Regions from separate parts of the Paenibacillus sp. PvR098 genome, predicted to be linked through region 1. Evidence: riboswitches for the same ligand, from Rfam matches in the RefSeq annotation. Region 1 holds a riboswitch; each other region holds the start of a gene.
What was found. A riboswitch is a leader RNA that binds a small molecule or an ion and turns the genes downstream of it on or off. The one in region 1 is predicted to bind cyclic di-AMP.
Positions count from the first base shown of each region.

Region 1 (4,228 bases):
GCTCAGCCCGAAGACTTTAAGCCTCTTGGAATCGGTGTAAAGCTTGCAGCGCAAATTATAAAGGCGTTAAACGGCCCGAGCCCGGATGCGGCCCCGGAGCCGGTGACGGGTCTGCCCGGGGAAACGACGGAGGCCGTCGATTGAATCTGGCGTGCAGCCTAGAAAGCAGCCAGCCGATAGCTGCGGGAGCCGCCAAATAAGCTGCGCCGACAGCGACCTGTCCGGGCTCTCCGATGAACATAATCGAGAGCCCCATCAGGATGCTGTTCATGGACGCATGCGTGAACAAAGCGGTCAGAAAGCCGTATTTCAAGAATACATAGCCGAAAATCAATCCAATGACTGTGACCTCCACCAATCGCGTATAAACCGGATAAACGGGATACTGGGTATGGCTCATTGCCCAGATGACGCTTGGCAGCAGCACGGCCAAGAAACGGCTGCGCGTCAGCTTAAGCGTAACGGCAATGCCAAGCAGCCGGTAAACCGCCTCCTCAGAGATGGAAGCGACCCATGCCATTAATGGGAAAACGCCGGGGTAAGTCATATTATAGACAGAGTCTGTCGGATCGCTGACCGTCCACACGTCGAATGCTTCGGCTCCGATGAAGAACATCGTTTGCTGCAATCCGAGAATGAACAAGCAGAGCAAGTACCCTCTTACCGTCGCTTTCCATACCTCATTGCCAAAAACCGTGTCCCTCCATACCGGCCACGGGTTCCATCCGCGGTCGAGCCACAACTGTCGTCCCGCAGACAAAGCCAAATACGTCGAAACGGCCATGGCCCCTACAAAAATATTCGAAAACCACAGGTAAAAGAGAGCGCCGGGTTCGGACGGTCCGCTCCCGTGCATCGTTCGAAACGCAGGCAGCATATTAAAATTGTTGGCGATATAAATGACCAGAAAGAAGAGCGTGAGAAGCGCACCTCGCGCATATAGGATTTCACGGCGGCGCCTAACAACCATGATTAGCGCGACGAGCGTGAACACAAGTGTGATCCCCATGCTGATACGCGTCATGAGGGCGGATCGGTCGTCCTGCGCCTCCTGCCAAGCGATAAACGTATCCGGAACAGGGAATGTCGGCTGAAACGCCGTGACTCTGCCGTTTGCTACTTTAAGGTGAAGCTCTAATGGAGTTTCGCCGATCCGCTCCGTGCTGCTGCGAAAAATCAGGCTTCCATTCCCGGCTCGTGCGGTTTCGCCCGTAAGTGTAAATTGGGCCGGATGATAGCCCATCTCCCGAATAGCGTCCTGCGCTGCCTTCAGCGGATCGGAAGTCGGCGCGCTTACGGAGTCGCTCCGTGCTGCTGAGGATCGGTTCATCATGAATCCGAACACCTGCAGGCTTTTATAATTCACGGCCACATAGTACGTTACGCCCTTCTCGCGGTCGTTGATCTCCACCTCGAAAAATTCAAGGGGGAATCGCTCTTCATATTTTTTCTCGTAATCATCGTACAACTGTTCTTTCAGCAGATAACCGTTTCTCACGGGATAAGATTGGTACAAGGTGTATGCTTCTGTGTCTTGTCCTAATATAAAGCGGCTTTCGATGAACTGGACAGCGGCATCCGCCGCTTGCTGCTTAGTAACGATAGGGTGACCTGCGTGATCGTCCTCGAGCCGGGTTGTCCCTTCTTGAAGGGCGGAGGCAAACGTGACGCCAAGGTACAGCATCAGGCCAAGGACAGCTAGAAGCAGCAATGGAGGTTCGGTTCGTCTTTTCGGCATGAAAGGCTCCTTAGGGGATGGGATAATAACAGTCTATTCTTTTAAGGTAGCACACATGCCACAAGCAAATCCAATGATAACAAGAGCTACACGAGGTAATATTCAGCAAAGCAAAGTGCTGTATCAATAGAAGCGCTTACATATGTCGTAATATTGCGAAATCCGGCGCATTTACGTAAATAAGGGCTTTGTACTTCAATGAAAAGAGGATTATAATTCATATCAATCGAATAATGAGCCGAATTTCTTTAGGAAAACGGGGGAACCATGAGTTTAAGGGGTGAATTCAGCAGGCCGTGAGCCGCTGATAGGGTGCCTGTACATCCGAATCCGTCAGCTAACCTCGTAGGCTTGAATTACAGGAACCTTAATTTGACATTGGGTTTCCAGTGTCTTTTTTTGTTGCCTGAAACACAGAAACAGGGGTGCCATTCATGAAATCCATCACCCAAAAATTCGAGCTTACACCTCCGCAAATTTTGGTCATCGGTTTTGCTTTCATTATCTTGATCGGGTCCATTCTGCTGTCGCTTCCGGTGGCCGCGGCGAAAGGTGTACCGATGCCCTTTCTGGACGCTTTCTTTACGGCCACCTCCGCAACTTGTGTTACAGGGCTTATCGTTGTGGATACGGGCACCCATTTTTCTTTGTTCGGACAGATCGTCATTATTTTATTAATCCAAGTCGGCGGACTTGGTTTTATGACGATGGCCACCTTGTTCGCGTTTGCGCTGAAAAAACGAATATCACTGAAGGAAAAGCTTATATTGCAAGAAGCGCTGAATCAAAGCAGCATGGAAGGCATTGTACGCTTGATCCGTAAGGTGCTTCTCTATTCACTGACGATCGAATTGGTAGCCGCGGTTATTTTCGCTGCACGTTGGTCGGTTGATTTGGGCCCGCAAAAGGCGGCCTATTACGGAATTTTTCATGCCGTTTCCTTCTTTAATAATGCCGGTTTCGATTTATTCGGACCGGTGACGGGAAAGTTTAGCAGTCTGACAGCGTATGCGGAGGATCCCATAATCAATGCGGTTGCGATGGGACTCATTATTTTGGGCGGAATTGGTTTCGTCGTTATGTCGGATCTCATGGATTTTAGAAAAAATAAAAGGCTGTCTCTTCATTCAAAAGTGGTGCTAAGCGCTACCGGCATTCTGATCGGAGTCGGAGCGATTGTTATATTCATCTTTGAATTTACAAATCCAAGAACGCTCGGTTCGCTCAGCTGGTCCGGTAAAATTCTTGCCTCGCTGTTTCAATCCGTTACGCCGCGGACGGCTGGCGCCAATTCACTTGATATTGCAGGGCTGAGGCAGGCGACGCAATTTTTTATCATTATTCTAATGTTCATTGGAGCTTCGCCTGGCTCTACGGGCGGCGGTATCAAAACGACGACCTTTACTACCCTGGTTGGCGCCATGATGGCGATGATACGCGGAAAGGAAGATATCGTTTTCTTTCGTTACCGGCTCGGCAAAGAGAGGATTCTGAAGGCCGTTACGCTTACGCTCGTCGCCATCGCGCTTATCATCCTGGTGACGATGATTCTTGCAACGACCGAGAATCATGCGTTCTTGATGATCTTGTTTGAAGTAACCTCAGCCTTCGCAACCGTGGGCTTGTCGATGGGGCTGACTCCGGATTTATCGGACCTTGGCAAAATTCTCATCGCACTTACCATGTTTGCCGGCCGCTTAGGTCCGCTAACTCTGGCTTACGCGCTGGGACCGAAGACAGAGAAGGAATTATACAGATACCCAGAAGGTAAAATTACGATCGGATAGGGGAACGGAAACATGAAAAACACACAATATGCAGTTATCGGATTAGGGAGATTTGGCTCCAGTCTTGCTATGGAACTCCTTAACCTTGGTCATGAGGTGCTTGGCATCGATATGGACGAGGAAGCGGTGGAGGAGATGAGCGATAAGCTGACGCACGTGGTAGTGGCGGATTCAACCGAGGAAGAGGTCATCCGATCACTGGGGATACGGAATTTCGATTGCGTGGTGGTGGCGATCGGTAACGATATTCAAGCCAGCATCCTTACCGCGATTCTGCTAAAGGATATTGGGGTAAAAACCGTCGTAGCCAAAGCGCTGTCCGAGCTGCATGGTAAAGTGCTCAACAAAATCGGGGTGGACCGCATTATCTTTCCTGAACGGGATATGGGGGTCCGCGTAGCCCATCAATTGGTTTCTCCCAATCTGCTTGACTATATTGAGCTGTCCGATGAATATACGATTGCCGAGCTTGCCGTGCCTAAACGGCTTGCCGGAAGGTCGCTGAAGGAGCTCGACCCTAGGGCGCGTTATGGCTGCAGTGTCGTGGCGATCAATAAAAAGAGCGGTGTCATTATCGCTCCTACAGCCATAGATACGATTGAAGAGCGGGACATCATGGTTGTGATCGGAACGAACGAACAGATTGAGAAATTCGAGGATGAAGTAAATCGATAGTGAACAGACAGATGCAGGTGATTGCTCC
Region 1 is NZ_JAFIBU010000001.1:4,451,275-4,455,502, forward strand. Features, by position in the region: gene uvrC (excinuclease ABC subunit UvrC) at 1-144, shown strand, start outside; gene JOE45_RS22075 (CPBP family intramembrane glutamic endopeptidase) at 56-1,738, opposite strand; cyclic di-AMP (ydaO/yuaA leader) riboswitch at 1,965-2,105, shown strand; gene JOE45_RS22080 (TrkH family potassium uptake protein) at 2,173-3,525, shown strand; gene JOE45_RS22085 (potassium channel family protein) at 3,538-4,200, shown strand.

Region 2 (4,228 bases), 210 kb from region 1:
GGAATTCCGGAAGACAAGATTCACCGCATATTCAACAAACATTATTCAACCAAACATTCCGACAGAGGCTACGGATTATATTTAGTTAAGAACCATATCGATCATGTGCTATATGGACAAATCGATGTGTCTTCCACCCCAAATCAAGGTACCATTTTTTGGATAACTATCCCCAAGCGTTGATTGACTCCAACAAAATACAGGAGGGTTCACTTTGTTACTAAAAGCGTTGATTATTGAAGATGATCCAATGGTATCGAGCATCAATCAAAAGTATTTGAACAAAATCGATAGGGTGGAATGTATTGGCAGTGCCAGAAACGGTCAAGAAGCGATGGAGCTGATTGTAGAGCTTGCTCCGGATGTGATTCTTCTTGATATCTACATGCCTTCCATGAACGGGTTGGAGCTTCTACGTGAAATCCGCCGCCAGTTCATTGAAGTCGATGTCATTCTGATCACGGCAGCCGATCATCCCCAAATTATCGAAGAGTCCATGCGGCTTGGAATTGTAGACTACATCATTAAGCCTTTCGACTTTGAGCGCTTCCGTTCCGCACTGGAAACCTTGAAAAAAAGACATTTGCTCTTCCGTCAGCATACGAACCTCAACCAACAGCTGCTCGATTCCATATACCTCAAAGCAGATAAAAAGCATGTCAGCGATAACGAAACGGAAGTACCTAAGGGAATCGATCCGATTACGCTGCAAATGATTCGGGACTCGCTCGCCAATTCCGGCCAGCCTCTGTCCGCTCAAGACATTGCGGACCAGCTTTCGCTGTCTCGCATAACCACAAGAAAATACCTGGAATTTCTATGTGAAATCGATGAGCTTATGCTTGAATTGAAATACTCTACTAAAGGGCGTCCCACCAAGCTGTATGTTTATAACGAAAAATTGTAAGCGTTTACTCATAGGCTAATATTTTGGCTTCCAAATATCTTCGGCTCTGTCCGACATAATGCTCGGACACGAATTGAAGCATTTGCAAATCCTGCTCATTGAGCTCCCGGACGACTTTTCCTGGAGAACCCATAACCAAAACACGGGGTGGAATTTTTTTGTTTTCCGGAATTAAGGTGCCAGCGGCAATCAATGCTTGTTCTCCGATTTCTGCATGGTTCATCACAATGGAGCCCATCCCGATCAATGCCCCATCATGGATCGTACAGCCGTGCAGAATCACGTTATGACCTATGGATACCTGCTCTCCGATATGCAAAGGTACTCCGGGGTCCACATGAAGCGTGGAGCCGTCTTGGATATTCGTTCGCTCGCCGATGATGATCGGCGCGTTATCACCGCGAAGCACCGCATTGAACCATACGCTTGACTCCGCACCCATAGTAATATTTCCGATTAAATGCGCTCCCGGGGCAATGTATGCAGTAGGATTCAACTGCGGCTTATATTCGCCTAGCGAAAAGATCATCTGCGTCGTTCCTCCTTCTCTTGAGCAATATGATTAGGACTCTTCCAATTGATAACGGTTACATTTTTGATTATAGCGAATTGGATAACCGATGTGGTTTTTCGTATTCAACGTAAGATAATTCAACTTTTGTAAAGCACTTTTGTAATTTTAGTAACCCAAATAAAATGATCCGCAGCCCATGATGGATTGCAGATCATTCTTTGTGCCAACCGATCCATACGTTCACGAATTTACCCTCTTTTCACTGCGTTAAAAATATCGATATACACTTGCCCTTCTCTCTCCATAGGCTCAAATACATCCATTGGCCGCGGCGGCGGTCCGCCGATATGGTTTCCTTTGGAATCAAATTCTCCACGATATGGCCCAATTTGGTTTTATCCCCGAGCAGCACAATATTTCCCGGTTTCTCCCCGGACTGCTCTTCTTGCTCCCCTTTGTTCGATTTGGCGGCGTGATAAAATAATCCTCCTGCGGCAGCCTCCACCCCAACAATGCCTAGCACGAGCTTTCCCGTTGAACCTAAAAATCTTCTTCGACTGATCTTGGCCGCTTTTATACGTTCTATCATGATCACCCCTTAAGATAATAAGATATGTACTATTATAAACCATAGATTTGTAGGAGCTGTGAAGAATGTATGAATCAATATGATGACACAATGTTTTGAATATTTTGTGACAAGGAAGGATTTTAGCGAAATTCATCTAACTACAGAGAGTAGTTTTAAAAACAATGCCGAATTTCCTATTGGAAAACGGGGGATCCATACTCGGGTGAATTGATCTCGGATGACAGGGATCATAGGGGAACCTTCTACCAAACCCTCCAGCTAACCTCGTAGGCACCGGAAGGAGCAATATCGCTTTGAGAAAGTTGTCGTTGTTTTTGTCAGGAGCCGTGTTATTTTTTTCTATCGGAGCAGGAACCGCTTCCGCCAGTTCTTCTTTGAATGACTCTGTAGAAGATCTCCTAGGTACCCGATATCAATGGGGCGGGACATCCAAAGCAACCGGATTTGACTGCTCGGGCTTTATTATCACCGTATATGACCACTTCGGCATTGATCTGCCGCGCACTTCGAGAACACAAGCCAATGAAGGAGTATGGGTGAGTAAAAATAATCTCCGTCCTGGCGATCTGGTATTTTTTAATATTAACGGCAAAAACATTTCACATGCAGGCATATATGTGGGTAACGGCAAATTCGCTCACTCCGCCAGCAAAAAAGGGGTTAGCATCAGCAAATTGAGCGAGTCTTATTATGACCAACGCTATTTTACCGCCCGTAGGGTTGTCTCGGACAACCAATATCAACATATGATGGCTAATTCGAAATAAACGTTCACTGTAAAACGGAAAGCCCCAAAACACCTGTGTTTTAAAAGGTGCTTTGGGGCTTTGGAATCTTTTGGCCGATTATACTTTGACTCGTTGCAAACGCAGTGCATTAAGAACAACAGATACCGAGCTTAAGGCCATGGCTGCACCAGCGACCCAAGGAGCTAATAGACCTATGGCTGCAATGGGGATACCCAGCGTATTGTAAGCGAGAGCCCAGAACAAATTTTGCCGGATGTTGGCCATCGTTTTTCTGCTCATTGCCATCGCGTCCGCTATACTGTTCAAATCACCGCGCATGAGAGTGACATCCGCCGCTTCCATAGCCACGTCCGTCCCTGTTCCGATGGCCATTCCGATGTCTGCAACCGCGAGCGCCGGTGCATCATTGATACCGTCCCCGACCATAGCCACCTTCCTGCCTTGATCCTGAAGCTTCTTCACTTCCTGTGCTTTCCCTTCGGGCAGCACTTCCGCCAATACATGATCTATCCCTACCTGCTTCGCAATCGCGTTAGCCGTACGCTCATTGTCGCCGGTAATCATAATCACCTGAATTCCCATTTGCTTTAATCGGGCGACCGCTTCTTTAGACGTCTCCTTAACCGTATCCGCCACAGCAACAAGCCCCGCATACTGCCGATCAACGGAAACGAGCATCGCCGTTTTGCCTGACTGCTCCAGCTTCACCATCGTTTCCAACACCGGTTCGATCGAAACATCGTATTTAGCCATCAGCTTTCGGGTTCCCGCCAATACTTCTTTGCCTTCCACTACGGCTCGAATACCGTAACCGGGAATCGCTTCGAACTCATCGGTCTCGGAGAAAGAGATCCCTTTGGCTGCAATACCCGAAACGATGGCCTCAGCAAGCGGATGCTCGGAATTTTTCTCGGCGGCTCCCACCAGCTTCAAGAAGGTCATTTCATCGATGCCTGCTGGAATCACATCTGTAAGCTCCGGTTTGCCATGTGTCACCGTACCTGTTTTATCCAGAACAATGGTCTCAATCCGATGCGTCGACTCCAAATGCTCTCCGCCCTTGAACAAAATCCCAAGCTCAGCTGCGCGGCCGGAACCGGCCATAATAGACGTAGGCGTTGCGAGTCCGAGCGCACAAGGACAAGCAATCACCAGTACCGCAATGGCTTTCTCCAATGCCCCGGCAAAGTTCCCAGGTTCCACCCAAAGGTACCAAACAACGAAAGCGATGATCGCAATTCCGACAACAATCGGAACAAAAATACCGGAGATGACGTCTGCCACACGCTGAATCGGCGCCTTTGAGCCCTGCGCTTCCTCCACCACTTTAATGATTTGAGCGAGCGCTGTTTCCTTGCCGACCCGCGTTGCTTTAATTTGAAGCATACCGTTTTTGTTCATTGTTGCTCCGATTACACGGTCCCCTGCTCTTTTTTCAACGGGAAGGCTTTCTCCCGTAAGCATCG
Region 2 is NZ_JAFIBU010000001.1:4,245,370-4,249,597, reverse strand. Features, by position in the region: gene JOE45_RS21055 (ATP-binding protein) at 1-183, shown strand, start outside; gene JOE45_RS21050 (response regulator) at 215-907, shown strand; gene JOE45_RS21045 (gamma carbonic anhydrase family protein) at 912-1,436, opposite strand; gene JOE45_RS21040 (hypothetical protein) at 1,681-2,010, opposite strand; cyclic di-AMP (ydaO/yuaA leader) riboswitch at 2,166-2,301, shown strand; gene JOE45_RS21035 (C40 family peptidase) at 2,307-2,780, shown strand; gene JOE45_RS21030 (heavy metal translocating P-type ATPase) at 2,859-4,228, opposite strand, start outside.
Region 2: linked by a shared signal. The riboswitch ahead of JOE45_RS21035 (C40 family peptidase) and the one ahead of JOE45_RS22080 (TrkH family potassium uptake protein) in region 1 are both predicted to bind cyclic di-AMP.

Region 3 (4,228 bases), 4.4 Mb from region 1:
ATCTCACACGTTATTTGTACCCACCCGGACCGTCTAAGCCGTGACCTTACGGATAAGTTAATTGTGGTTCGCGAATTTGAGAAAAGTGGGGCTGAGATTTTTTTTACGGATACGGAGTTTGAGAAATCTCCTGAAGGTATCCTTTTTTTCAACATTATATCTGCTATTGCTAGCTATGAACTTGCCCTCATACGGAAAAGGACAGTAAGGGGTAGAGAACGCGCGGTACGAGAACTGAAAAAGATTATGCCTATGCGTGTCGCGCCCTTTGGTTATGACAAAGATGAGAATGGGCAGCTCATTATAAATACGCATGAGGCACAATACGTGAAGATGATTTATGAGTGGTACATTTATGAAAATTTAACGACAAGGGAGATAGGCGAGCGATTGATAAAGTGTGGTGTGATGCCCAAGAGGGGCGAATCAAAGAATTGGAGCGCTTCCAGTATAGGCAGAATTTTATCTTCTGAGATCTACATAGGAAACTATTATTATAATCGCAGACAATCTAAAAAAGTCAAAGGTCAAACAACGAAATCTGGGAATCCCAAACGGACCCTAAGTTTGCGTGAAGAGGAAGATTGGTTACATGTACCCGTGTCACCCGTTATTGATCAGCCTTTGTTTCATTTAGCACAAAAGCAAAAAGAGAGAAACATAACAAATAAACATGTTGGTAATCAAACATACGAATTCTTACTCAAATCATTATTAAAATGCGGTCATTGCGGAAGGACTTGGGATGCAACAACATACTCTGGCAGCCTTGATAAGGAGACGGGCAAAAGAATGAAGTACCGGTGTTATCGATGCCCAAATCTTGCTCCAAAAAAGTATGGACCTGGGGTGAAAAGATGTCCTAGCCAATCATTACGAGCCGAACTGCTCGAAGATTATATGTGGAACCAGGTTGTTGCACTTGTCAGTGAGCCGGAGCATTATCTAAAACAAATCGATCAAACATCGAAAGGTGGAGCTCAGGAGCTTCAGCTTCGTGTTCAAACCTTGGAGCGGGAAATCGAGCAAAGATATAAAGAGAAGGAAAAGGTAAAACTCATGTTCTGGCGCGATGTGATCTCGGAAGAAGAAATGATAACTGACTTAAAACGATTGAATGACACTGTCATTAAACTCAAACAAGAACTAAACCATTACAGTATTCAAATACAGACGATCCATAATGATGAACATACTTTAGATAAATTAATGAGCTTCATCAATCACATTCAAGAAAGGCTCAAGGAACCAGAAAAGCTGACTTTTCAATTCAAGCGACATATTATCGAAATGTTCTTCAACGAAATCATATTACGCTTTGAAAGTAATGATCTAGAGAAGCCTGAGCTCGTCATTATGTCCGTAGGGGCATTTGACAAGCTTATGCAGCAAAAGAATGACATAGGAGTTCGAACACAACCTCAAGAAATTCGATAATACAGGAGAGGACTTAGAAGATCTCATTTCTATTGGCACGATAGGGTTAATCAAAGCGATCGAATCGTTTTCTCCGGATAAAGGAACCAAATTGGCTACGTTCGCGGCTAGGTGTATTGAGAATGAGATCCTGATGCATCTGCGTTCGTTGAAAAAGACCCGCAAAGACGTATCGCTTCATGACCCGATTGGTACGGATAAAGAAGGAAATGAAATTACATTGATTGACATTCTCGGAACGGAAGCCGATGACGTCGTGGATAAGGTACAGTTGAAGATTGAAAAATCGAAAATATACCGCAACCTGGATATTTTAGACGGACGGGAGCGGGAGGTGGTCGTTGGCCGTTTTGGACTTGAGGCGGGAGGAGAAGAGCGTACGCAGCGCGAAATTGCGAAGGAGCTGGGCATATCGCGTTCGTATGTATCGCGGATCGAGAAGCGTGCGTTAATGAAGCTGTATCATGAGTTTTATAAACAGAAAAGATAGCTTCCTTATGCAGTGGCCTGCTATTTAGTGGGCCATGAAGTTGTTTATTGATGGACAAGTAGTGTTGTATGGTGCTAGGGCGTACGTAACATAGTAACATCATACACATTTTTAGATAAAGTCCAATTCGAGCTCGCTCGTTTTGTCGGCAGCCCCATAATGTCAATCATACACGGTGGTCGTGCATTCTTAGTGCAGCCGCTTTTTTTGCGTTTTTTCAGTTCTGTCTAATGTTTCAAAGGAAAACAAGTTTTTCGCATAAAAAGCACACAAAAAAAGGTAATTATATGAAAATAGAAATTAAATTCGACAAATAGTTCGGAATTTCGTCAATGGTTGGGTATATCTGCTAGTATCGAATATGATAAATTTATAATTGTGTGACAAAACTTTTTGCCGAATCTAATGAATATAGAATTCATTAGTACGGGGGATTTTTTATTGGGGTGAACGTTTGATTTATTAAGGCAGACCAGGGAACCCTCTTCCCGAACCCGTCAACTAACCTCGGAGGCTCAATGGAGGAAAAGATTTGAAGAAAATTAGTACCGTGCTTGTATTGTCGAGCACAATTTTGTTGTCCGGTATCTTTCCAACCCCTTCAACCCATGCCGCTACGTACAACTATAATGTTCGGGTTCAAGTCGATGATAAGCTCATTAGGTTTCCCGATGCGCAACCTTTCATTGATAAAAACCAAAACACGATGGTGCCCGTCCGTTTCATTTCCGAAGAACTAGGGTATAAAATAAGTTCAGACAAGAATGGACAGCAGGTGAAAGTAACAATTGAAGGGCCAGAGAAATCGGTGGTTCTCTTATCTGGGTCATCGGAAGCTGTCGTAAACGGCCAGAAACAGAGTTTCGGCACGAAAGCGGTATTCCAGGAAGGGCGCGTTTATGTTCCACTCCGATTCGTGAGTGAGTTGTTTGGATTCCGCGTTCAGTGGGACAAAAATAATTTTGGTGCCATCATTAGTAAAGATGGCAAAAATCATGCTCCTGCTTGGCACCGGCCCGCAGTCACGGCTCCTGCCCCTGCCCCTGCCCCCGCCCCTGTTAGTACCGTGGGCGACAAAATCGTACAGGATGCCAAAAAGTATATAGGCACTGCTTATCTTTGGGGTGGCTTGACACCAAATGGCTTTGACTGCTCAGGCTTTATGAAATACGTTTATTCCCCAAATGGCGTAAACCTGCCAAGAACGTCCGCGCAAATGGCTACTGTGGGCACTTGGGTAACAGCACCTAAAAACGGGGATTTGGTTTTTTTCTCTGAAACGGGAAAGAAAGTTTCTCACGTCGGTATCTATGTCGGAAACAATTCGTTTATTTCCGCTACGAACAGTGGTGTAAAGGTTGATTCTCTCAGTAGTTTCTATTGGGGGTCTAAATTTGTAGGGTCAAAGCGAGTTGTGTAATTCAATATGTAATAAAATATAGATAATCTGTCCGAATGGACAGTTTTAGGCTGTCGAGAAAGTCTCGACAGCCTTCTTTATATGTCAAAATCCACCACAGTAAATTCAAGGAATTTGTTGTGGGATGATACCGATAGAGAGAGATTTATCTATACCACTTAGTACTCGAACGCAGCATGACTAAAGATTAAGTCCCGAGCGTTTTCTTCAATAAAATCTTTGGGCTTCGGCCGACGAACTCAGACCGTTTATCAAGCAACTGAACGAAGTCAAAGAGGATTTCTACAGTCTGGTTGAACAAGGTGATTTCGAATTGGCATGAAGAATCTTTTGATATGTTCTAGACCAATAACCGGATTCAAGAATTTCTCCCTTTCAAAATTTAGTTGACCTTAGTCTATTTCAGCAGGGATGGAGAAGCAAAATTAGTTTTTAGCTAATCGAAGTTGATCCATGCTACTCTTAAAATTGTTGTTTTACCAAGTTTTTTAATTTTAACCGAAGTGAAGAGAAATGGTGTTGGCATCTCCATAAATTAGTTTGGCTACATAGAAAGCAAGATCCACACACCATCATATGGTTCTCGGTCGTAGAAGCTCAGTTGAAAAGGGCTCCGCTCCGGAGCCTGCTTTATTAAGGAGATGTCTGCCAACCGGCGCAATTTTAGTATAAGATTGAAAAATTCGAATATAATGTTATTACAATACTGAGATCTTAGTAAATTTCTTTGACATAGGAGGAGTTTGGATGAACGATATGGTAAAACCGCTATTGTATTTGCTGTTTCAAAGGGGAGTTTTAACGGAGAAGGAGTTTGACATGCTGTTTCTGGAATCTGACAAAACTCCTGAAGATTTTGTTAATATGCTTTACATGGTTGC
Region 3 is NZ_JAFIBU010000001.1:42,694-46,921, forward strand. Features, by position in the region: gene JOE45_RS00235 (recombinase family protein) at 1-1,437, shown strand, start outside; partial or broken gene sigK (RNA polymerase sporulation sigma factor SigK) at 1,415-1,927, shown strand; cyclic di-AMP (ydaO/yuaA leader) riboswitch at 2,312-2,458, shown strand; gene JOE45_RS23275 (C40 family peptidase) at 2,460-3,347, shown strand; gene JOE45_RS00255 (hypothetical protein) at 4,095-4,228, shown strand, end outside.
Region 3: linked by a shared signal. The riboswitch ahead of JOE45_RS23275 (C40 family peptidase) and the one ahead of JOE45_RS22080 (TrkH family potassium uptake protein) in region 1 are both predicted to bind cyclic di-AMP.